4 regions of the Novosphingobium sp. 9 genome follow, and region 1 is predicted to be linked to each of the others. Evidence: riboswitches for the same ligand, from Rfam matches in the RefSeq annotation. Region 1 holds a riboswitch; each other region holds the start of a gene.

Region 1 (5,842 bases):
AGTCGCGCGGCGAAGGGGAATCAGGCGCGGGCGAATCCGCGGGCGGCGCGGCGGTCGAGCTGGCGGCAGATGTCGATCCAGTGGTCCGAGCGTGCCTCGTCGCCGTCGCGGCGGGCGGCTTCGGCACGCTCGCGGGCAATGCGCGCGGCAGCAAGGCCGTGGTCGGCGAAATGGCGCAGGGCGCGTTCGACCTGCGGATCGATCAGGGCCAAGGGAACTGGAGACGCGTCAGGCTTGCGCGGCATCGCAGCGTGCCGGACGGCATTGTCGTTGGCGCCGTTGAGGGGCGCACTGCCGCACAGGGTCCGGGCAATAGCCGGACTTGCCCCACCGAAGGCGGGGGAGAAGCGGATGGTCATGGCGTCGCGTACCCTGTCTTGCGGCCGATCGTTTATGGCCGGTTGTCTGTGATTGGCCCCGTTGAACCCCTCAGTAGCGCGGGAGGCGCTAAGCCTTCCTGCATGGGGATGGTTGACCAAATCTTGCCAGCCTCTCGCGCTTGCGATGAGATGAGTCGCCCATGCGTCGATCCGACCCGCGCGCAACTGTTCGGAAGGAAAGCGCAGTCGGGTGCTATTGTCCCGGTTGGGCGATCCAGCGGCCGGAATTGGCGTATTCGTCCTTTACGCCGGTGGTCTGCGGCAGGTTCTGCGCGCGGTACAGATCTTCGCCGCCGCGGGCGCGCACTTCGCTGGAGTAGAGCGGGGAGGGCGGTGTGGAGGACGGGGCGGGTGTCGTCATCGCGACCGGGCTGGCCGAAGCTGCGGGCGCAGGCGCCATCGCGGCATAGGCCTTCTGCAGGGCAACGGGATCGGAGGCCAGCGTATCGGCGGCCTGCTGGGCGGGCGTCTCCATCCGTCCGGGCACCGGCAGCGGCTCTCCGCCGTGATAGACGAAGCGAAAGGTTGCAGCGCCGCCTGCCGGGCCTTGCAGCGCGTAGAAGCGGTGCGCGCCGATGGTTTCGAGGTAATGCAGGCTGTCCGCCCAGTAGGGATGCACCTGGACCGTATGATAATGCGTGGCGAGGCCGATCGGGGCGTAGACGTAGCCCGCCAGCGCGGCAGCGGCCACGGCGCGGGCGCGGTCCCAGAACAGCGCCATCGGTTTGCGTGACAAGGAGCCGTCGCAGGTGAAGGTGAACTGGCAGCCGCCGCCCGCTCTCGTCGCGCCCTGATAGACCACGCCGCACACGGTGTTGGGGAAGGCGGGGTGCGCCACGCGGTTGAGCACGACCTGCGCCACTGCGCGCTGCCCGGCATCGGGCTCGCTCGCGGCTTCGTAATAGACCGCCTGCGTCAGGCACTGGAGCGCGCGCATGTGATCGAGCGGCGTATCGTCGATAATCATCGAGCGTGCCGCCGGGCCGGTGCTGCCAGGCAGGCCATCGCCGAGGTCTGCATCGGAATGGATGCCGTCGCCGATCTGCGGTGTCGGCGGGGCAAGGTCGAGGTAATAGAAGGCCGCGCCGGGGAACGAGCCTGCGGCGGTCTCGAACGGCATCGGCGTGACCTGCCGGCTGTCGTCCTCGGCGGCGGGTAGGCGGAAGGGCTGCCAGTCACCGGGCGCGGCGAAGGCGGGGATCGCCACAAGCGCGAGCGCGGCGCTTGCCAGCGACCAGCGGCGGCGCACGATGCGCTGACGACGGCGCCCGGTGCCGCGAACCACCCGTCCCGCGAAGTCGCGCGGGCGCGGCTCCCATGCCGGCGTTTCGGCAGGGGCGCCGTCAGCCTCGGGGAGCATCCTTGCGGGCGACGCGCTGCGCGCGAGGCCGGGAGGGAGCCAATGGGTCGTCACGTCTGCTCTTTGCGCTTTGCTTTCTGTTCGCGCTGTCTGCACGCCCTATACGCGTTCGGGAGCGCCTGCGCATCTGCGCGCAGCGGCCTGTCCCGAAGCTGCACAGTGTCGCTTTATGGCCGCGCTATACGCGCAAAGGTCTTAACGAGAGCCTCGCAAGGCACGCCCGCGCTTGCCAGATTCCGGGGCGGGCGGTAACGCGCATGTCACGTCATGGGTTTTCGCGGGTCGCCTTTCAGGGGGGAGGCACGCGGACTAAGAGGGAAGCGGGTGCGGGGATCGGTCCCCAAGGCCCGCGCTGTCCCCGCAACTGTGACCGGGGAGCCCGCGCTTCCATTCGGCCACTGGATCGTCCCTCGATCCGGGAAGGCGGCAGGCGCGACGATGATCCGGGAGCCAGGAGACCTGCCGATGACGGTCGTTCCGCGCCGGACGGGGAGTTCCGGAGATGCAGCGGGCACGCGCCGGGCAAAGCACCCGCGTGCGGCCTCCGCCATGAACGGCATATTCGTTCAGGTTTGGAGGACTATTACGTGAAGACCCTTTTGCTGCTCGGCACTGCGCTGGGCCTGTCTGCCGCTGCGCCTGCTTTCGCGCAGGATGACAACGCCGCGATCACCACGGCCGATGCCGTGCGCGACGATCACATCACCGTGCTCGCCACCGGCAGCGCCACCAATGTCGACAAGGCGGGCCAGCCCATCGACGTGATCGGCGCCGACGAGATCGACAGCGTGCAGGGCCCCGACATCACCCGCGTGCTGCAGCGCCTGCCCGGTGTGACGATTGCCAGCAACGGCGGCCTCGGTTCGGCGACCAGCCTGTTCGTGCGCGGCGCCAATTCGCAGCAGGTTCTGGTCATGGTCGACGGCATCCGCGTGGCGGACGTCGCGGCGACCGGTGGCGGCTACGATTTCGGCAACCTGATGACCGGCTCGATCGGCAAGATCGAACTGCTGCGCGGTTCGAATTCGGTGGTCTGGGGCTCGGATGCCATCGGCGGCGTGCTCAACGTGACCTCGCGCGATGTCAACGGCGTCGAGGCGCGCGCGGAATATGGCTCGCGCAACAGCTTCGACGGGCAGATGAGCGCTGGCGTGTCCGGCGATACCTACGGCGTCACGCTCGACGGCGGCTATACCCGCACCGACGGCATCTCGCAGGCCGCCATCGGCACCGAGGATGACGGTTTCCACCAGTGGCGCGTGGGCGGCCATGGCCATGTCGAGCTGATGCCGGGCCTCACCGCCAGCCTCGCCGGACGTTACACGCAGGGCAAGCTCGATATCGATGGTTATCCCGCGCCCAGCTACATCACCTTCGACGATACCGACGATTACCAGAAAACCCGCGAGATCGGCGGTCGCGGTGCGCTCGACTGGACCGGCGACACGCTGAGCCTCGGCGTCGCCTACCAGCTGTCGGACACCCGCCGCCGCTATTATGGCGAGAGCTACAACTATTGCGGTTCGGACAGCTGCTACTTCACCCATGGCCAGAGCCGCCGCGCCGAACTGACCGGCAGCTGGAACGCCTGGCGCGACCTGCGTCTGGACTTCGGGGCCGATCACGAATGGTCGCGCATGGACGAGAGCGACGATGCGCGCCATCACGCCAACCTCTCCAGCGCCCATGCGCTGCTCGGCTGGTACTCGCAGATCGTGAATCTGGCGGCGGGCGTCCGCTATGACGACCATTCGCGCTTCGGCGGCGCCTGGACCTTCGGGGCCAACGGTTCCGTTGCGGTTGTGGGCCAGTGGCGCGTGATCGCTTCGTATGGCGAGGGCTTCAAGGCCCCGTCGCTTTACCAGCTCTATTCGAACTACGGCGATACCTCGCTCAAGGCCGAGCGCAGCCGGTCCTACGATGCCGGGATCGAATATGGCGACCGCAACGGCCCGCTCTACTTCGCGCTGACCGGCTTCCGCCGCGATACCCGCAACCTGATCGACTTCGTTTCGTGCGTGGGTGACGAGCAGTGCGAAGCGCGCCCCTATGGCCTCTATGCCAATGTCGGTAAGGCGCGCGCGACGGGTGCGGAACTGGAGCTGGGCGCGCAGGTCTCGCCGGCGCTCCATGCCCAGGCGGTCTACACCTATACCAAATCGGTCAACCGCACCTCGGGCGATGCGAACGAGAGCCTCGACCTCGCGCGTCGTCCGCGCAATGCGCTCACGCTCTCGCTCGACTGGACCAGCCCGCTGCACGGCCTCAAGCTGGGCGGCGATCTGCGCATGGTCAGCGACAGCTGGAACGATGCAGCCAATACCACGCAGATCGACGGCTGGGCGACCGGCACGATCCGCGCCTCCATGCCGATCACCGACAAGGTGGAAGTCTTTGCTCGGGTCGAGAACGTGACCGACGTGAAGTACGAGCTTGTCACCGATTATGGCACGGCCGGACGCTCGGTGTTCGGCGGCATCCGCGTGACGATGTGATCCTGACGCCTCCCTTCGCCTCGCGCCGGGGGAGGCGCACGACCGGCGGCGGGCGCGCGTGCTGCGCCTGTCGCTGGGGCTTGCCGTCGCAGCATGCCTTGGTGGCGGGCTGTTCGGATACTGGTTCCGCGAACCCGTGCCGCCGCGCGCCAAGGCCTATCCTGCAATCGTTTCTATCAATCCCTGCACCGATGCGATCCTTGCCGAAGTGACCGTACCCGGCCAGTTGCGCGCAATTTCCGATTATAGTGCCGATCCGGCGTCGAGTTCGATGGACCTGGCGATAGCGAGGCGCTATCCCGCCATCGGAAATTCGGTCGAGGAAGTTATCGCGATGCAGCCCGATGTGGTGGTCGCGAGTTCCTTCCTTGCGCCGTCCACCCGTACGGCGCTTGAGGGATTGGGGATAAAGGTCGTGACGGTTCCCATTGCGTCCAGTGTGGCGCAGTCAGAAGCACAGGTGCGGATGCTGGCGGATGTCGCCGGCAACCGCGCGCGCGGCCAGGCACTGGTCGCGCGCATCGATCGTGCGCTCGCGGCGGCCGCGCCGCCTGCGGGTTCTCGCAAGGTCCCTGCCTTGATGTGGGAGACCGGCGGCATCGTTGCGGGCAGCGATACCCTGATTTCCGAGCTGATGGAGCGTACCGGCTTTTCCAATGCCGCGACCGCCGCAGGTTTTACACAGGCCGACTTCGTGCCGCTGGAGCAGGTGCTGGCCCATCCGCCGGGCGTGATTCTTGCGCAGAGCGGGCCGGAAGGCGTGCGTGACCGGATGCTCGACAGTCCGGTGCTTGACGAGCTTGCCGATACGCCGCGCGCGCAAGTGCCCGGCAACCTGCTGTGGTGCGGTGGCCCGACGATCGTGCGCGCTGCCCGGCGGCTGGCGGCGATCCGTCGCAGCGCGCCGGTGCAGGCCCTCGCAGCCGGGAGACATCCTTGAACGTCCGCCTGCTGCTGAGCCTGAGTGGTCTGCTGCTTCTTGCACTTCCGCTCTCGCTGCTGACCGGCCGGGTGTGGTTCAATCCCTTCGATCCCCACGTTAACCATGTTTCGACAATCCTGATGGACCTGCGCCTGCCGCGTGCGCTGCTGGCGGTGGTGCTGGGGGCAGGGCTCGGTACGGCAGGCGCCGCGATGCAGGGCTATCTGCGCAATCCGCTGGCCGATCCCGGCCTGTTCGGCGTGGCGCCTGCTGCCGCGCTGGGCGCGGTGCTCTCGTTCTGGACGGGGTACGCAGCGGCGCCCTTCACGCTTCCGATCTTTGCGCTGGCAGGCGGGGCGGGCGGCATGGCGCTCCTGGCACTGCTGGCGGGGCGAAGCGGCGGCATTGCGCTGTTCACCTTGGCGGGACTGATGATTTCCAGCCTCGCGGGTGCCTTGACCAGCCTTGTCATCAGCCTTTCGCCGTCGCCTTTCGCCGTCAGCGAGATCGTGACCTGGCTGATGGGGGCGCTGTCCGACCGCACTTGGGGCGATGTCGAACTGGCCATGCCGCTGACGGCGCTGGGCATTGGCGCACTGCTTCTGACCGGGCGCAGCCTTGATGCGATGACGCTGGGCGAAAGTGCGGCGCGGTCGCTGGGCGTCGATTTGTGGCGCCTGCAGGT
Region 2 (5,842 bases), on a different replicon from region 1:
CGAATCGCTGGCGACCAGCGCCACCGAGAGGTCCGTCTGAACGAAGCACCAGGCAAGGCAGGCAAAGGCCGCCAGCACCAGCACCCCCTGCACGACCGCTGCCGGACGGGCGAGCGCGCCGAAGGCTGCACTCTCCTCATTGTCACCGCCCCGCGCCGACAGCACGCCCGCCAGCAGTTGCAGCAGCGCCAGCGCGGCGGCCATCCACAGGGCAGCAAGGCCCAGTTCGGCGATCATTGCGTGTGTTCCACGAGGTCGTGTGCCTCCTTCGCGCTCATGCTCGCCATCTCGCGCGGCACGTACTTCTCGTCATGCTTGGCCAGCAGTTGCGTCGCCACGAACAGGTCATGACCTGCTGCTCCCGCCTCCATATGCCCTTGCGCCACGACGCCCGATCCCTCGACGAACAGCGAAGGCACGATGCCGGTGAAGCGCACGGGTACCCGCACCTTGCCGTCGGTCACATCGAAGGCCACCGTCACGCCATCGGCCAGCGTGTGCAGCGAGCCGCGCCGCACCATGCCGCCAAGGCGAACCTCCTGATCGGGCTTGGGCGGATGGGCAAGGATCTCTGCCGGAAGATAGAAATAGCTCGCCTCGCTGCGCAGCGCCCAGGCCGCCAGCAGCCCTGCCCCCAGCAGCGCCGCGATCGCCAGCAACACCAGCACCATGCGCTGGTTGCGCGCCTTCAGAGCCGATACCCGCATCAGCGACGGCGCTTGATCTTGTCGCGGCGCGCCTCGGCCCGCTTCATCGTCCACAGCGACCAGGCGACCAGCGCGATCGTCGCGCCCAGCGCCACGCCATAGGCGGCGATCACATAGGGCCAAGCATCGAAGGCCGCGCGCATCAGGCCGCCTCCTCGCCCAGCGCCATGCGGCGCAGGCGCGCATCGGCCTGCCGGTCCGCCAGGATCGCGCGCATCCGCGCCAGCACGCAGGCTGCAAAGATCAGTGTGAAGCCCAGCGTCGCTGCGAACAGCGGATAGAGAAAGATCGGCGCGATGGCCGACTTGCCCAGCGTGATGCTGGGCGGCTGATGCTGGCTGTTCCACCAGATCACCGAATAGTGGATGATCGGCAGGTTCACCGTGCCCACCAGCCCGAACAGGGCAGGCGCCAGCGGCGGCTCACCGCCCACCGACGCCTCATCGCTCGCCCGCGCCAGCGCAATCCACGCAAGGTAAAGCAGCAGCAGCACCAGCATACTGGTCAGCCGACCGTCCCACACCCACCAGGCACCCCACGCCGGACGCCCCCACAACGAGCCCGTCGCCAGACACACGGCGGTAAACACCGCCCCCGGCACCGCGCAGGCCCGCGCCGCCACCGGTGCCAGCGGATGGCGCCATACGACCTGCGAAAAACTCCCCGCCGCAATCCCCGACCACCCCGCCATGCCCAGCCACGCCGCAGGCACATGCAGGAAAATGATCCGCACCGTGTCCCCCTGAAGCCGCTCCGGCGGAACACAAAACAGCCCGAACACCAACGCCCCGCCCGCCAGCACGACACCGCCGATCAGGCACACCGGCAGCAAAACCCGCGCCAGACGCAAAAAACGAGCCGGATTCGCCAAACCGTGCATGCCGGAAGCTCTAGGGGCGGAACTCATCAACGATCTCGATTAATTCTTGCAGGCGTGAAGACGTCATTCACGCCTATCACTTCCCTCGCGCGTGTCGCGGAAAAACTGCGCGGGCCTTCATGGACACAGCGGTCATTCCAGACGAAACGGAGCCCTCCGAAATGTCCGGAAGACTCCGACTGTTCGTAAGATCAGGGCTGGAAAACAGAACTGCCAGCCTCAACCCTGCCAACCTTTATGCCGTGCGCCTGGCTGTTCGGCGCTGCCCCCTGCGGATCGCGAAGAAGGAAAGCGCTGCATCGGTGGATTGCACAATGCCGGTTGCCAGACCGATCCCCACGATCTAGCAAGCGAGCGCCTGCGGTTCATCCGCAGGCATGATCGCGCCGGTGCCCCGAAAGGGGCTTAATAGGGAACGCGGTGAGGATGGCCCCGGCCATCCGAATCCGGGGCTGTCCCTGCAACTGTAAGCGGTGAGCGAGATGCACATGCGCGGACGGGCGACATACCCCCGAGCCGCCAGCCACTGGGCCGGACGCTAAATCCTGCGAGGCCCGGGAAGGCCGTGTTTCGAGCGATGACCCGCGAGCCAGGAGACCTGCCGGCGTTCGGTCGCTCTTGCCTGGGTCCAGGGGATGGCCAGGGCACGGTACTATCCGTCTGAGCGACGACACGTGTGCGGTAGGAACCGCATGGACGGTCGTGCCGGTCGCAAAGGGGCGTCCGGCGGGCACGGCTGTCGCCGTCGTGGGTGCCGACTTTGTCGCTGCCGTGCGCGCGGAGGGTTCCTGCCGGTTCGCCAGACGCCGGGGACTATCCAATGCTGTTTTCCAAGACCCGTCTCGCGCTTTCGGGCGCTGTTCTGCTGCCTGCTTTCGGCGCGACGCTGCCGGCGCTCGCGCAAACCGAGCCGCAGGATACTTCTGCCGAAAATATCCTCGTTCTGGGTGCGAAGGACCGCACCACGCTGACCACGCCCAACGGCACCGGCAGCCGGTTGAACCTCACCCCGTTGCAGACCCCCGCCAGCATTGCCGTGCTCGATGGGGACACCGTACGCGCCCGTGGCGACATGTCGATCGCCGAGGCTGAATCGCGCGCGCCGGGCATCACCAGCGTCGCCAATCTCGGTAACGGCGGCACCGCGCTCGCCGCGCGCGGCTTCAGCGGTCAGGGCTCGGTCCTGCAACTGGTGGACGGCGTGCGCCTCTATCCCGGCGCGGGCACCATCACTTTCCCCACCGATCCGTGGATGGTCCAGCAGATCGACGTGCTCTCCGGCCCCGCCTCGGTGCTCTATGGGCAGGCCGCGCTGGGCGGTGCAGTCAACGTAGTGATGCGCGCGCCCGATGCGCAGAAGACCGAGGGCCAGGCCGAGATCGGCTATGGCTCGCAGAACACCTTCCACGCCGCCGCCGGGATCGGCGGGCCACTCGCGGATCAACTGTCCTACCGCGTCGATGCCAGCTATCGCCGCTCGGACGGCTATGTCGATCGCGGCGGATCGCACAGCCTCGCGCTGTCTGGCGCGCTGCGCTGGGCACCGAGCGACCGCCTGACCGTGACCCTGCGTGACGACTGGGGCGACAATCATCCCTCCAAATACTTCGGCACCCCGCTGATCGACGGCAAGCTCGATACCGCAATCCGCCATCGCAACTACAACGTGGACGATGCCAGCGTGTGGTTCCACGACAACCGCACCACCCTGCGGGTGGACTGGCACCCGTCCAACACGCTGACCTTCTCCAACACCGCTTATCGCCTGACGACGAAGCGGCACTGGCAGGATCTGGAAAGCTACTGCTGGGTCGGCGCCGACGGCTTCTGCCCCAATGGCTACAATGCACAGGCCGCGACACCGGGCACGATCTATCGCACCGACAATTTCGGCATCGACCATGACCAGACCCAGTGGGGCGATCAGGGCAGCATGACGCTGCAAACCCCGCTGACGGCAGGCCTGTCGAACACGCTGGTTACAGGGTTCGACGTCAACACCATCGGCTTCACCCACGGCAACGATTTCGGATCGGACGTGCAGGTGAGCGAGGTCGATCCCTACGCTTTCGATCCCGGTCAGTTCCTCGACACACAGGGTATCGCGCCGCGCTATCGCACCCGCACCAACGAATACGCGATCTTCGCCGAGGACCGGCTGGCGCTGGTGAGCATCTCTCAGTGGTCGGCGGCGTGCGCTATGAACACGATCAGGTGAAGCGCTGGACGATTGCCTATACGAATGACGGCAGCCGCAGCGATACCTTCGTGCTCGACAAGCGGCTGCACAACACCACATGGCGCGTGGGCAGCGTCTATCAGCCGATCTCCACCGTCTCGCTCTATGCCCAGTACGCCACCGGTGTCGATCCTTTGGGAACGCTGACGACCTATTCCACCGATCAGGTCGCCTTCAGCAATGCCACCGGCGATCAGGTGGAAGTGGGTGCCAAGGCCAGCTTCCTGAACGGCCACGGCACCGCGACGCTGGCCGCCTATCGCATCGTCAAGAAGCACCTGCTGGCCCAGCAGACGCTGACCAGCCCGATCGAGCAGGTCGGCCAGCGTTCGGCAAAGGGGATCGAGGCGTCGGTCTCGCTGGACCTGCCGCGCGGCTTCGGGATCGATGCCAACGGCTCGGTGCTGGATGCCCGCTTCGACGATTTCGTTTCGGGCGGGGTCAGCTACACCGGGAACACGCCGCCCAACGTGCCCGAACGCATGGCCAACCTGTGGCTGCGCTGGAATGCCACACGCCAGCTTCAGGCCCGCGCGGGCCTGCGCTATGTCGGGCGGACCTATTCGGACAATGCGAACGCCTTCCGCATTCCCGGTTACGCCACCGTCGATACGACGCTGTCCTGGGCACTGACGCCCAAGCTGGCGCTGGACCTGCGCGTCTACAACCTGCTCGACAAGGCGTACGCGATGACGAGCTACAACGACGAGCAGTGGATTCTGGGGCGTCCGCGCTCGGTGGACGTGACGCTTCGTGCGGGCTTCTGATCCCCTCGTGCGCCGGTCTTTCGGAAGGAAGACCGGCGCAGTTCGCGGCCTCGTCACCGACAAGGCGGTGCGGCGGTGGGTAATGCTGATCCATCGCTGGATCGGCATTGCCGCCTGCCTGCTGTTTGCGATGTGGTTCGCCTCGGGGCTGGTGATGCTCTACGTCCCCTACCCAGCCTTTCGGCGTCGCAGAAGGCCGCAGGCGCTCAGCCGATCGACGCGCGGCTGATCGATGTGCCGCCGCCCGTCATGACCATGCCGCAGTCGCTGCGGCTGGAAATGCGCGACGGCATACCGGTGTGGCGGATCGAGGGTTGGGACGGGACATTGCGCACACCCCCGGCAATACGAGGGCGCGTGCCCGCACCGGTCGATGCCGCCTATGCCGCGCGCGTGGCGGCGCGTTTCGGGCATGCGAAGACACGCGATGTCGAGGAGATCGCGCGTGATCAGTGGACGGTCGCGAGCGGGTTCGACCGGCACCGACCGCTGTGGAAGGTCAGCCTTGCCGATGCGGCAGGCACGCAGCTCTACATCTCCTCGACCAGCGGCGCGGTGGTCCAGCGCACCACTGCGCATCAGCGGTTCTGGAACTGGCTCGGCGCGATCCCGCACTGGATCTATCCCACGCTGCTGCGGCAGGACAATGCGCTGTGGCGGCAGGTGGTGATGTGGGTCTCCGGCCCCTGCATCGCCGCCGCGCTCACCGGCATCTGGGTAGGCGTACTGCGCACCCGGCTGGGACAGCGACGCTACAAGGGCGGGCGCGTCACCCCCTATCGCGGGTGGATGCTGTGGCACCACGCGGCAGGGATGCTGGGCGGCCTGTTCCTGCTGACATGGATCTTCAGCGGCTGGCTTTCGGTCGATCCGGGGCGAGTGTTCAGCGGAAGCGAAACAGCACCTGATGCGCTGTTCCGGTATGGCGGCGGCAACGCTCCCCTGCCGCGTGTCCCGCTCGCCCGCTGGCGGCAGGACTCGAACGGGATGAGCGGCGTTGAACTGACGTTCAAGGCTTCTCTACCCCGCTTCAGTGCGTTTCACCCCGATGGCACGCGCACGGTTCTGACGCTGGACAATCGCGCTGTTGAATCGGGTAAAATCGTGCAGATCGAAAGGCTTGCGTCGGAACTTGTGCCGGACGGGAAGCCGGTGGAAGCGCAATGGCTGCGCGCGCCCGATGCCTATTGGTACTCGCTTGAAGGCCTCCCGCAACTCCCCGTCCTGCGCCTGAAATTCGACGATCCTG
Region 3 (5,842 bases), 550 kb from region 1:
GTGGTCATGCGGCGCATCGAGGCCCGCGCGAGGCGCTCCATCTCGACCTTGCGCCGCGTGGCGGCAAGCTGGTGCAGCGGAGCGGGACGGACGATCTCCGCATCGTAGCCATCAGCGACGATCACGCCGCAGCGATCGGGCAGAAAACCCTCACCGTCTAGCGGCGCACGATCGAGCGAAGGGGGCAGGCCCCAGTAGAACCGGTCGCAGAAGTCCAGATAGTCGGTCCACTTGCCGTCACCCAGCAGGTCCGCGCGGCTGACCTTGATCTCGACGATCACGATCTGGCCTCGGCTGTCTATGCCCATAAGGTCGGCCCGGCGGCCATTGCGCAGCATCATCTCCGGCAGGCACCAGATGTCGTTGCGCGCGAAAAGGCGCGCTATTCCCCGTGCGACATCGCCTGCTGTCAGCGCTTCAGCGGGGGCGGGAAGAGAGAAAAGCGAATCGCGATCAGCCATGTCGCCATTATTTAGAACAAATGACGAACAATCAAGATGGTGTGATGCTGGGAGTTGCCAGCGTTCAACGCAGCGAGGATTTCGGAACCAGCGCGGCAATGGCGTCGCGCGCCGTGCAGAACTCCTGCCACAGGCACCGCGCTGCGCCGGCAGGATGCGTGCCCCGCGCGACAGCTGCCAGAAGCGCCGCCAGTCCCGGCTCCATGATAGCGCAAAGGTCGGAGATACCCTGCTCCGCGATTTCGCGGCGAGGGCCCTGGAGGTCTCGCAGCAGACCGGGAACCTGTTTAAGGTGGGCGGTCATCACGGGCTGGGCGATTCCTGCGATGCTTGCGACGGCGCGCCCGGCCGTGTGCAATGCCGACCATTTCATCGTCAGCGAGTCACCACCTCCTTGTCCGAATTGCCCTGGCCAGGGGCGGGGAAGGTGCTGGCCGGTTCCGGTTGTGCCCGCGGTGCCAAAGGAAGGAGCGTTCATGACGCTGAAGATGCGCCTCGGTGCTTGCTCAACCGTAAAAGAGGTAAAGGTGTAAATTATGTGTTCTGTGCAAGAGTCGATTGGCTCTGGTCAGTCTGAAAAGGCTCTGCTAGTCGCCCTTGCACTGCACCCGTAGCTCAGCTGGATAGAGCGCTGCCCTCCGAAGGCAGAGGCCACAGGTTCGAATCCTGTCGGGTGCGCCATCTCCTTCAGTAATGTGATTGTCGAAACTTCCTTGGGATGAGGATGGTTCCGGTCGATCATGTCATGAGCACAGCTTGAAGAAGATATGGAAAAAGGCGGCCTTCCTTTAGGGAGGGCCGCCTTTTCGCATTTTTCAGAACTGAAGGATCAGTAGCTGAAGGTGATCGAGCCCATCACGGTGCGCGGTGCGGCGTAATAGGCCTGTCCCCAGGCAAGGCTGTTCAGGTACTTCTTGTCAGTCACGTTATCGACGACGATCTGGGCCTTGATGCCCTTGGTCACGGTCATCCCGGCCATCAGATCGAGTACGGCATAGTGGCCCTGGCGGACAACGGCGTCGTTCCCTTCTGCATCCTGCACGGTGCTGTCATCAATGTGGGTCGCGTCCTGCCAGCGCAGGTTCGCGCCGAACTTGAGGTCGTTCAACTGCGGGATGGTGTAGGTGGTGTTGAGCTTGAGCGTGCGGTTCGGGATATAGGTGAACGCGCGCTCGCCGTCGGGAGTCTTGAGAGTGAACCCGGTATAGCCGCCGCCCACAGTCCAGTTCGGTGTGATCTTGCCGGCGATTTCGACCTCGAAGCCCTTCGACGTGGTGGTTTGGCCGACGTAGTATGTGCCGCCGGCCGGGCCGACATCATCGTCGCCAAAGGTGCCGGCTGCTTCGGCCAGATTCTTCTGGTGCGCACGGAACAGGGCGGCCGTGGCATAGAGCTTGCCGCCGAACCACTCGCTCTTCACACCGGCCTCGATGCTGCTGCCGGTCGCAGGCGCAAGGCGCTGGTTGCCAGCGTTGACCTCGCTCTGCGGATTGAAGATACCCGTGTAGCTGGCATAGAGTTTCACATTGTGCGTGATGTCGTAGAGCGCGCCGACATAAGGTGTGACCTTGCTGTTCTTGCGCGCTTCATCCACGCCATAGCTGTCGCCGGTGGACTTGAGCCAGGTGGCCGAAGCCCCGGTGATGGCGGTCAGGCGATCCGTGATATTCCAGTGGATGGCGCCATAGACGCGGGTGATGCGGTCGATCGTGCGGGCCTGAAGGACGGGCGTAGGATAGTCGTCCGGTTCCGGAATGGTGACGTTGCCGATTTCGGATACCGCCGGATAATCGGGATAGGTATCCGAAAAGCCTTCGTATTCATGCCCGCTGTTGCGACCGGTCGAAACGCCGAAGGCCAACTGGTGCTGGCGTCCGAACAGCTGGAACGGTCCCGATGCGTCTAGGTTGTAAATGTCCTGCTTGTAGTCCGTTGGGTAGATCCCGGTCATGCCCGAGATGCCGAGGCCGGTATCCGGATCGGGGTAGCCGTAGGCGTAGAGCAGCTTGGATTTGTACTGGATGCGGTTGAAAGTGTAGGTGCCTTTCACCGACCAGTCGTTGCCGAGATTGTACTTCAGTTCGGCGAATGCGCTCTGGTTGCGGGTGTTCCAGTAGGTCCATGGCGCGGCGGTGGAGGCCGAGCGCTTGTAGCTGATCTGGCTGCCGTCCGAATAAGTCATCGGCAATGTGCCCCACATCACGCCATCGGCGTTATTCTGCTGGCGGCTGTAACCGGCAGTGGCGGTGAGATCCGGTGTCACGTCCCACGCGACTACGGCGCCGATCACGTTGCGGTTTACGTGGTAGTAATCGAGGTAGGAATCGCTGTCTTCATGCGCGCCGACCACACGGGCGCGCAGTGTGCCCGAAGAGTTGAGCGGGCCGGAAATGTCGGCCTCGACACGATGATCGTCGAACGAGCCGAGATAGCCGGTGACGGAGGCCTGGAAGGTGTCGGTAGGGCGCTTGCGCACATAGTTCACGGTGGCGGAGGGGTTGCCGACGCCGGTCATCATGCCATTGGCGCCGCGTACCACTTCGACGCGATCGTACAGCGCGGTGTCGAGGCTGCCGTAGGCGATGCCGCCCGAGAGCAGAGGCATGCCGACACCATCGACCTGGAAGTTGGTGATGGTGAAGCCGCGCGAATCGTATTGCGTGCGGTCCGTTTCTGCCCGCTCCACATTGACGCCCGGCACCTGGTCGAGCAGGTCGTTTACGTTGCGCAGCGAGAAGTCCTTGATCTGCTGCTGGTTTACGATCGTCACCGCCTGCGGTGTTTCGGCGATCGTGAGGGGGAGGCCGGTGGCCGAAGAGATGTCCTGGGTGGCAGGAGCCGTCACGACGATCGATTCTTCGGATTTCTTGGCGGTGTCGCTTGTTGCCGCAGCATCATCGGCATGGGCCGTGACGGTCAGCGCGCACGTCGCGACGCCGGTGGCCAAGGCGGTCAGAACCCTCTTCATTCGTACATTCCCTTGCAAACAGTTTTTATACGCCCGCGCGTTGGCCCGCTATGTGAAATAGCTTCTGCAAGTCAATATCAGTTTTGTGACGCGCGACCTTTCGGTTTCGCTGCAAGGTGCTTGCACGGATTGATACGGCACCATAGGTACGATCAGGTTCGATATTGGCGGTAACGTCAGCATTGGACAGGATCGCGCCGGTGCTTCGACAAGAGGCTTAATAGGGAATGCGGTGCGGGCGCCTTTCGCGTGCCCCATTCCGCAGCTGTCCCTGCAACTGTAAGCGGTGAGCGAGATGCATATGCGCGGACGGGCGAGAACCCCCCGAGCCGCCAGCCACTGGGTCGGACGCTAAATCGTGCGAGGCTCGGGAAGGCCTTGCATCGAGCCTTGACCCGTGAGCCAGGAGACCTGCCGGCGTCCGGTCGCTCTTGCCCGGGTCCAGGGGATGGCCAAGGCACGGAACGCTTCCGTCTGAGCGACGCAACGTGCGGCAGGGGCCGCATCGGCCGGGCAGGGCCGGACGCAGGCTGGCGTCCGTCCGGCATGTCTCGCGTCGACCGCTTGCGGCAGGCCCCTGTCAGGTTCGCTGACGCCGACAGAGGTTCCCGTTTCGCCATGGTCGCAAGTTCCTATCCTCCTTCCGTTTCGCTGCGAGGGCGTATCACGCTGCTGTTCGCCGTGCTGGCAGGCGTCAATCTGTTGGTCTGGGGCTGGGCTTTCAGCGTGTTCCATCACAGCCCGGTCATGCTCGGCACGGCGCTGCTCGCCTGGAGTCTGGGCCTGCGCCACGCCGTCGATGCCGATCATATCGCGGCGATCGACAACGTTACCCGCAAGCTCATGCAGGACGCCCAGCGCCCGGTCACGGTGGGGCTGTGGTTCGCGATCGGGCATTCCGCCATCGTCCTGATCGCGGCGACCACGATCGCATTGGCAGCCAGTTCCATCGAGGATTTCAAGGCTGTCGGGCAATCGGGCGGGGTGATCGCCACGATCGTTTCAGCGACGTTCCTGTTCGTGATCGCGATCATGAATCTGGCGATCCTGCGCGGCGTCTGGCAGCGTTTCCAGCAGGTGCGACGCGGCGGCAGCTATGAAGAGGACGACCTCGACATGTTGCTTGCGGGACGCGGGCTGATCGCGCGTATCCTGCGCCCGGTGTTCCGGCTGGTGAACCATGCCTGGCACATGGCGCCGCTGGGCTTCCTGTTCGGCCTCGGCTTCGACACTGCAACCGAAGTGGCGATCCTGGGACTGTCCGGCGCGCATGCGGCGGACGGGATTTCGCTGGGTACGGTGCTGGTTTTCCCGGTGCTGTTCGCGGTGGGCATGGCGCTGGTCGACACCGCCGATGGCGTCATCATGCTGGGCGCTTACGAGTGGGCCTTCGTGAAGCCGATCCGCAAGCTCTACTACAATATCGTCATTACCTCGATCTCGGCACTGATCGCGCTGGTGATCGGCTCGATCGAGACGGCGGCGCTGCTGTCGGAAAAGTTCGGGCTGACGGGTGGTGTCTGGTCCGGGGCTTCGGCGCTGTCGGGCCAGTTCAACACGCTGGGCTTCGTCATTATCGCGGTGTTCGTGGTCTGCTGGCTGGTCAGTTATGCGGTCTATCGCTGGAGCGGACTCGACGCAGAAGGGTAGAAAAACGCCCCATTGCTGCAACAGATGCAGGATTGTCCTGCAATTGTTTGCATTGCCGTAGGCGCAATTCGGGCGCAAGGGCGCGGACTTTCCCGCTTTTCCCTGGAAAGTCGCGATGCCCCCCCTTGCGCCTCTCTTCCTTTGCCCCGCGTCCTCAGCCTTCGCCGGAAAGTCGGGCATCCCACGGCGGCGCGGGCGTGAACCGTTCGATGATCCATTCGGCGAAAGCCGTGGTTCGTGCCGGAGCCAGACGGGCCGAGGGGCGCACGATATGGATGCCGGCCTCTGTGTCGAAGCTCCATTCGGGCAGCACACGCACAAGCGTTCCTGCCGCCAGATCGCGGGCGACGATACATTCGCCGACCCCCAGAATGCCGACATCCGCACGCGCCGCTTCGAGCAGCGCGGCGGTATCGTTGGCACGCAGGGCGCCGCGCACTTCCACGGTTTCGCGCCGCTTCCCGTCAGACAGGCGCCATTCCGGATACGAGGCATAGCCCGTGAAACCGAGGCAGGCATGGGCGGCGATTTCGGCGGGCGCCTGTGGTATGCCCCGGCGTTCGAGGTAGCCGGGCGAGGCGCAGAGGATACGGCGGTGGTCGCAAAGCCGCCGTGCGATCAGCCGGTTGTCGGCCAGCACGCCGACCCGCACCGCCGCATCATAGCCCTCGGCCACCAGATCGACGAAACGCTCGGCATAGTCGACCTCGACCTCCAGATCGGGATAGCGCGCGAGGAAATCGGGCAGCATCGCAGCCAGCCA
Region 4 (5,842 bases), 950 kb from region 1:
AAAATACGAAAGCGGCAGGCGAGCGATCGCCTGCCGCTTTCGCGCTTCCATCGAAGGCCATACCTGCCATGCTGTTGCACATTCCCAACGTACTGACCGCCGACGAAGTGGCCGAGTTCCGGCGTCGGCTCGATGCCGCTGACTGGGCGGACGGGCGCGAGACGGTGGGCGCGCAAGGGGCGCAGGTGAAGCGCAACCAGCAGTTGCCCGATGCCTCGCCGCTCAAGGAGGAACTGGGCAAGGCGATGCTGGCGGCACTGCGCCGCAGTCCGCTGTTCTTTGCCGGCACGCTGCCGCGCAAGATCCTGCCGCCGCGCTTCAATCGCTATACCGGCGGTGGCGAGTACGGCTTCCATATCGACGGCGCGGTCATGAACCTGGGCGATGGCGAGCACTTGCGCTCGGACGTGTCGTGCACCGTGTTCCTCAACGATCCCGACGAATACGAGGGTGGCCGTCTGGTGATCAGCGATACCTACGGCGAACACCGCGTGGCCCACCGCGCAGGCGACGCGGTGATCTATCCGTCGTCCAGCCTGCACCGCGTGGAGCCGGTGACGAAAGGCGCGCGCCTTGCCTCGTTCTTCTGGGTCCAGAGCCTCGTGCGCGACGATGCCCAGCGCCGCATGCTGTTCGAGCAGGACACTTCGATCCAGAAGCTGACGATGGACGGCGCCGATGCGGATGCGATCCTGCAACTCACCTGCGTCTACCACAACCTGCTACGGCTATGGTCTGATACCTGAGGTCAGCGCTTCGAAATTTCGCTTCGACAAGACGAAATTCGCCTCGACGAGGCAGGGGCAATCGGCTAATCGCCGTCTCCTTCCGATGGCTGGCCTGCATCAGCGGCCCAGCCGGACCGGCCGAAACCGGCCCGGATGCGGGTGTAGCTCAATGGTAGAGCAGCAGCTTCCCAAGCTGAATACGAGGGTTCGATTCCCTTCACCCGCTCCATTTTCCTGATATTTCAATAGATTGACTGACGTTGGGCGCTTGTTGGTCGCTTGTGTCGTGGCTATCGCCCGTTCGCGCCTTGCGAGCAGGAACAGGCAAGAAATCGCCTGCTTCCGACATTCATCTTCGCGCGTCTGCGGCGCAAGGATAGCAGGGTTCCCGAGAGATCGGGCCTTCCTGCTCTGCAAGATGAAAGAGGTTCATTCCATGTCCGAACGCAAGATCGCCATCGTTACTGGCGGTAGCCGGGGTATCGGCCGCAACACCGTGCAATGCCTCGCCGCGCGCGGCGTCGCGACGATCCTGACCTACAATGCCAACCGGGAAGCCGCCGAGGAGGCCGTGGCGCTGGCCGAGGCGGCTGGGGCGCTCGCACTGGCGCTGCCGCTCGATGTAGGCGATGCCGCCTCGTTCGCGGACTTCGCGGGCAAGGTCGGTAAGGCTCTGGCCGCATGGGGCGCCGAGCGGTTCGACTATCTGGCGAATATCGCGGGCACATCGTCCGCCGCGAAGCTGGAGAGCATCACCGAAGCCGAGATGGACGCACTCTACCGGGTCCACCTGAAAGGCCCGATGTTCCTGACGCAGGCGCTGCTGCCGCTGCTGAACGACGGCGGGCGGATCGTGAACATTTCCTCGGGGCTGGCGCGGGTGCCGTTTGTCGGACGTATCGGATATGGCCCAATCAAGGCGGCGGTCGAGGCGCTGACCCGCAATATGGCGGCGGAACTGGGCGATCGCGGCATCGTCGTGAACACCGTGGCGCCCGGCGCTATCGCCACTGATTTCAGCGGCGGCGTGGTGCGCGACAATCCCGAGGTCAACAAGATGGTCGCCGCGCACACCATGCTGGGCCGCGCCGGGACGCCGGAAGACGTGGGGCCGGTGATCGCCGCGCTGCTCTGCGATCCGCTGGGCTGGATCAATGCCGAGCGGATCGAAGTGGCGGGCGGCATGAAGGGGTAAGAGATCGTTTGAAAAATGCCTGCGGGGCATTTTTAGGCGGCACCGGCCCGCGCCCCCACCCTACCACCCGCAGGATACTACCGTTGGGTGGTAGGGTGGGGGCGTGGGCCGGTGCCGCAAAATTCGCGTTCTGCGAATTTTCAAGCGAACTCTGAGAGATCGTTTCAAGAGATTGCGCATCGGGCGGGCCGAAGCGGATTGGCATTCGCGTCGGCCTCGTCTATCCGGGCGTTCGGAGAGCGGGCTCGCCCGCGCTCCGAACAGATCGCGCCGGTGCCCCGACAAGGGGCTTAATCGGGAATGCGGTGCGGAAGTTCGCTTCCAAATCCGCGGCTGTCCCTGCAACTGTAAGCGGATAGCGCGATGCACAGGCTCTCCTTGAGGGGGCGGCCACTGGACCCGCGCGGAACATCTCCGCGCATCCGGGAAGGCGTGCATCAAGCTGTGACCCGCGAGCCAGGAGACCTGCCGGCGCCCCGGTCGCTCTTGCCCAGGTCCAGGGGATGGCCTTGGCACGGTGAAGTTTTCCGTCTGAGCGACGAAACGGTGCGGCTGGGGCTGCACGGTTGCGTGGTCACGGGTGCCTGTCGCGCCCGCCCGTCGTCGCGCGCCGGTCGGAAGCAAGGCTCCCGGCAAGTCCCGCTGCGTGTCTCGCTCAAGGCGCGCGGGAAACTGTTGCCATGTCCGCTTTCGGATCGCCTGCCGCCGCATCTGCCTCTACCGATCTTGCCAAGGTGCCGGTCACCATCGTCACCGGGTTCCTCGGCGCGGGCAAGACCACGCTCATCAGCCACCTGATCCGCAATGCAGGCGGGCGTCGTCTGGCCGTGGTGGTCAACGAGTTCGGCACGATGGGCGTCGACGGCGACATCATCCAGTCCTGCGCGATCCCCGATTGCCCGGTGGAGAACATCGTCGAGCTCGCCAACGGCTGCATCTGCTGCACCGTGGCGGACGATTTCATCCCGACCATCGAGACGCTGCTGGCGCTGGAGCCGCGCCCTGATCATATCCTGATCGAGACGTCCGGCCTCGCGCTGCCCAAGCCGCTGCTCAAGGCGTTCGACTGGCCGGCGATCCGCAGCCGCATCACCGTAGACGGCGTGCTGGCGCTGGCCGATGCCGAGGCGGTCGCCGCCGGGCGGTTCGCGCCCGATCTCGAAGCGCTGGACGCTCAGCGCGCTGCCGATCCGGGGATCGATCACGAGACGCCGCTGTCCGAAGTGTTCGAAGACCAGCTCGCCTGCGCCGATATCGTGCTGCTGACGAAGGTCGATCTGGCGGGGCCAGAGGGCGTGGCCGCCGCGCGCACGGTGATTGCGGCCGAAATGCCGCGCGAGGTGCCGGTGATCGAACTGGCCGAAGGGGCGATCGACCCGCGCGTGATCCTCGGCCTCGAAGCGGCTGCCGAGGATGACCTCGCCGCGCGCCCCTCGCACCACGATGGCGAGGACGAGCACGAGCATGACGATTTCGACAGCGTGGTCATCACAGGGGGCGAGATCGCCGATCCCGAAGACCTCACCCGCCGCATCGAGGCGCTGGCGCGCGATCGCAATATCCTGCGCGTGAAGGGCCATGTCGCGGTGGCGGGCAAGCCGATGCGGCTGCTGGTGCAGGCGGTCGGCGCGCGGGTGCGCCAGCAGTACGACCGTCGCTGGGAGGCAGGCGAGCCGCGCGTCACCCGGCTGGTCGCGATTGCCGAGCGTGCCGATATCGATGCCGAAGCGATCCGCGCCGCGCTGATCGACTGAGCGGGGGTCCGGCAAGGCGAGCAGGCCGATGCACGTCATCTTCCGCGAAACGCACGGGATGGAGGAAACCGCCATCCCGCAGGATCTGGGGCAGGCGCCTGCGGATCTCGTGGTGCTGTCGTTCTCCGACAGCGACCTCGGCGCCTTCGCGGGCGGCTGGCACGCGGCGCGCGATGCCGACCCGGATTTCCCGACGCTGCGGCTGGCGAACCTTGCCGCGCTGCTGCATCCCTTGTCGGTCGATACCTATGTCGAGCGCACGCTGGAGGGCGCGAAGGCGATCCTCGTCCGGCTGATCGGTGGGGCGCCGTACTGGCGCTACGGCCTGCAACAGCTGGAACTGCTCGCCCGCCGTCGCGGGATCGCGCTGGCGGTGCTGCCGGGGGATGGGCAGCATGATGCGCGACTGGAAAGCGCCTCCACTCTGCCGCCCGAGGTGCTGGCGGACCTGTCCCGCCGTTGCGAGGCAGGCGGCGCGGATGCGGCGCGCGGGGCGCTGACGCTGCTGGCGCGCATCGGCGCCGGGTATCGCGGCGAGGTGCCGGAGTGTGTGCCGCTGCCGCTGGCCGGTGGCTGGCATCCGCAGTCCGGGCCGTGCGATCCCGACGATGTGGTGCCTGACGATGTGGCGTCTGACGGGCGTCCGCTCGCGTTGATCCTGTTCTACCGCGCCTATCTGGCCGCGCACGATGTCGATCCTTTCGCGACGCTGCACGCGGCGTTCGAGGCGCGGGGCTTCCGTACGCTCTCGCTTTATGTGCCCTCGCTGAAGGAGCCCACGGCGCGCGCGCAGGTCGAGCGCTGGATCGCGCGCCTGAAGCCCGCCGCCATCGTCAACGCCACCGCCTTTTCCGCGCGCGACGAGACCGGGCATTCGCCGCTCGACGCTGCGGGCGTGCCGGTGTTCCAGATCGCGCTGGCGACCGCCCCGCGCGAAGGCTGGGCAGGCAGCACACGCGGGCTTTCCGCCGCCGATCTTGCCATGCATGTCGTCCTGCCCGAGATCGACGGACGCCTGTTCGCAGGCGTCGCCAGCTTCAAGCAGGCGGGCGAGCATGACGCCGACCTCGGCCTCGCGCGCAGCATCCACCGTGCCGAGCCGGAGCGGATCGCCGCCATCGTCGCGCGCGTTGCCGCTGCCGTCGATCTCGCGCGCACGCCGCCATCGGCGCGCAAGCTGGCGCTGGTGCTCTCGACCTATCCCGGCAAGGCGCAGCAGATGGCACATGCCGTCGGCCTCGATGCGCTGGCCTCCGCCGAGGCGGTGCTGCACGATCTGGCCGAGGTCGGATACGACACGCATCCGGCGGGCGATCTCGCCACGGCACTTCAGACCCAGACCATAACCTGGCCGCTCGCCGCTTACCGTGCTGCGCTGGAAGGCCTCGATCCCGTGCTGAGGGACGAACTCTTCGCCGTCTGGGGCCAACCGGAGACCGATCCGGCGGTGCAGGGTGAGCGTATTCACTTTGCCGCCATTGCCTGCGGCAGCGTCACCCTCGCGCTCCAGCCTGAGCGGGGCGATGTGGCCGCGCGCGACGAGGATTATCACGACACCACCCGCTGCCCGCGCCACGGCTATGTCGCGTTCTACCTGTGGTTGCGTGCGCAGGGGCTTCAGGCGCTGATCCACATGGGCGCGCACGGCACGCTCGAATGGCTGCCGGGCAAGGCGGTGGCGCTGTCGGGCGCCTGCTGGCCCGAGGCGCTGATCGGGTCGCTGCCGGTGGTCTATCCCTTCATCGTCAACGATCCGGGCGAGGCCGCGCAGGCCAAGCGCCGGATCGCCGCCGTCACCATCGGCCATGCCCCGCCGCCGATGGTCGAGAGCGGCATCGGCGCAGGCCTTGCCCGGATCGAGGCGCTGCTCGACGAGTTCTCCAACGCCGGAGGCCTTGACCCCGCGCGGCGCGACCGCCTCCAGCTTGCCATCCGCGACGAGGCGGCGGCTCTCGGGCTGGCCGAGGAACTCGGGCTCGACAGCGCGATGTCGCTGGTCGAGGCGATCACCCGGATCGACCGCTTCGTGTGCGATGTGAAGGACAGCCAGTTCGGCGATGGCCTGCACATCTTCGGGCGGGGCGAGCAGGGCACTGCCGAGCGCGCCGGTCTGCTCGCCGCGCTGGACGGCGCGCGGGTGGCGCCGGGGCCTTCGGGTTCGCCCT

What was found. A riboswitch is a leader RNA that binds a small molecule or an ion and turns the genes downstream of it on or off. The one in region 1 is predicted to bind cobalamin.
Region 2: it holds a riboswitch for cobalamin, as region 1 does, so the genes downstream of both, CI805_RS19430 (TonB-dependent siderophore receptor) here and CI805_RS06090 (TonB-dependent receptor plug domain-containing protein) in region 1, are expected to answer to the same signal.
Region 3: it holds a riboswitch for cobalamin, as region 1 does, so the genes downstream of both, CI805_RS03245 (HoxN/HupN/NixA family nickel/cobalt transporter) here and CI805_RS06090 (TonB-dependent receptor plug domain-containing protein) in region 1, are expected to answer to the same signal.
Region 4: it holds a riboswitch for cobalamin, as region 1 does, so the genes downstream of both, cobW (cobalamin biosynthesis protein CobW) here and CI805_RS06090 (TonB-dependent receptor plug domain-containing protein) in region 1, are expected to answer to the same signal.

What each region holds. Positions count from the first base shown of each region.
Region 1 is NZ_CP022707.1:1,205,413-1,211,254, forward strand. Features, by position in the region: gene CI805_RS06080 (hypothetical protein) at 21-359, opposite strand; gene CI805_RS06085 (cell wall hydrolase) at 574-1,794, opposite strand; cobalamin riboswitch at 1,993-2,222, shown strand; gene CI805_RS06090 (TonB-dependent receptor plug domain-containing protein) at 2,328-4,235, shown strand; gene CI805_RS06095 (ABC transporter substrate-binding protein) at 4,294-5,175, shown strand; gene CI805_RS06100 (FecCD family ABC transporter permease) at 5,172-5,842, shown strand, end outside.
Region 2 is NZ_CP022708.1:1,063,143-1,068,984, forward strand. Features, by position in the region: gene CI805_RS19410 (heme lyase CcmF/NrfE family subunit) at 1-237, opposite strand, end outside; gene ccmE (cytochrome c maturation protein CcmE) at 234-707, opposite strand; gene ccmD (heme exporter protein CcmD) at 707-850, opposite strand; gene ccmC (heme ABC transporter permease CcmC) at 850-1,587, opposite strand; cobalamin riboswitch at 1,958-2,208, shown strand; gene CI805_RS19430 (TonB-dependent siderophore receptor) at 2,408-3,805, shown strand; gene CI805_RS19435 (TonB-dependent receptor) at 3,781-4,593, shown strand; gene CI805_RS19440 (hypothetical protein) at 4,601-4,822, shown strand; gene CI805_RS19445 (hypothetical protein) at 4,843-5,842, shown strand, end outside.
Region 3 is NZ_CP022707.1:653,314-659,155, forward strand. Features, by position in the region: gene CI805_RS03225 (MmcB family DNA repair protein) at 1-461, opposite strand, end outside; gene CI805_RS03230 (hypothetical protein) at 526-768, opposite strand; tRNA gene CI805_RS03235 (tRNA-Arg) at 1,066-1,142, shown strand; gene CI805_RS03240 (TonB-dependent siderophore receptor) at 1,291-3,429, opposite strand; cobalamin riboswitch at 3,611-3,863, shown strand; gene CI805_RS03245 (HoxN/HupN/NixA family nickel/cobalt transporter) at 4,048-5,079, shown strand; gene CI805_RS03250 (LysR family transcriptional regulator) at 5,234-5,842, opposite strand, start outside.
Region 4 is NZ_CP022707.1:256,840-262,681, reverse strand. Features, by position in the region: gene CI805_RS01280 (Fe2+-dependent dioxygenase) at 69-746, shown strand; tRNA gene CI805_RS01275 (tRNA-Gly) at 884-957, shown strand; gene CI805_RS01270 (SDR family oxidoreductase) at 1,165-1,923, shown strand; cobalamin riboswitch at 2,178-2,411, shown strand; gene cobW (cobalamin biosynthesis protein CobW) at 2,604-3,677, shown strand; gene cobN (cobaltochelatase subunit CobN) at 3,706-5,842, shown strand, end outside.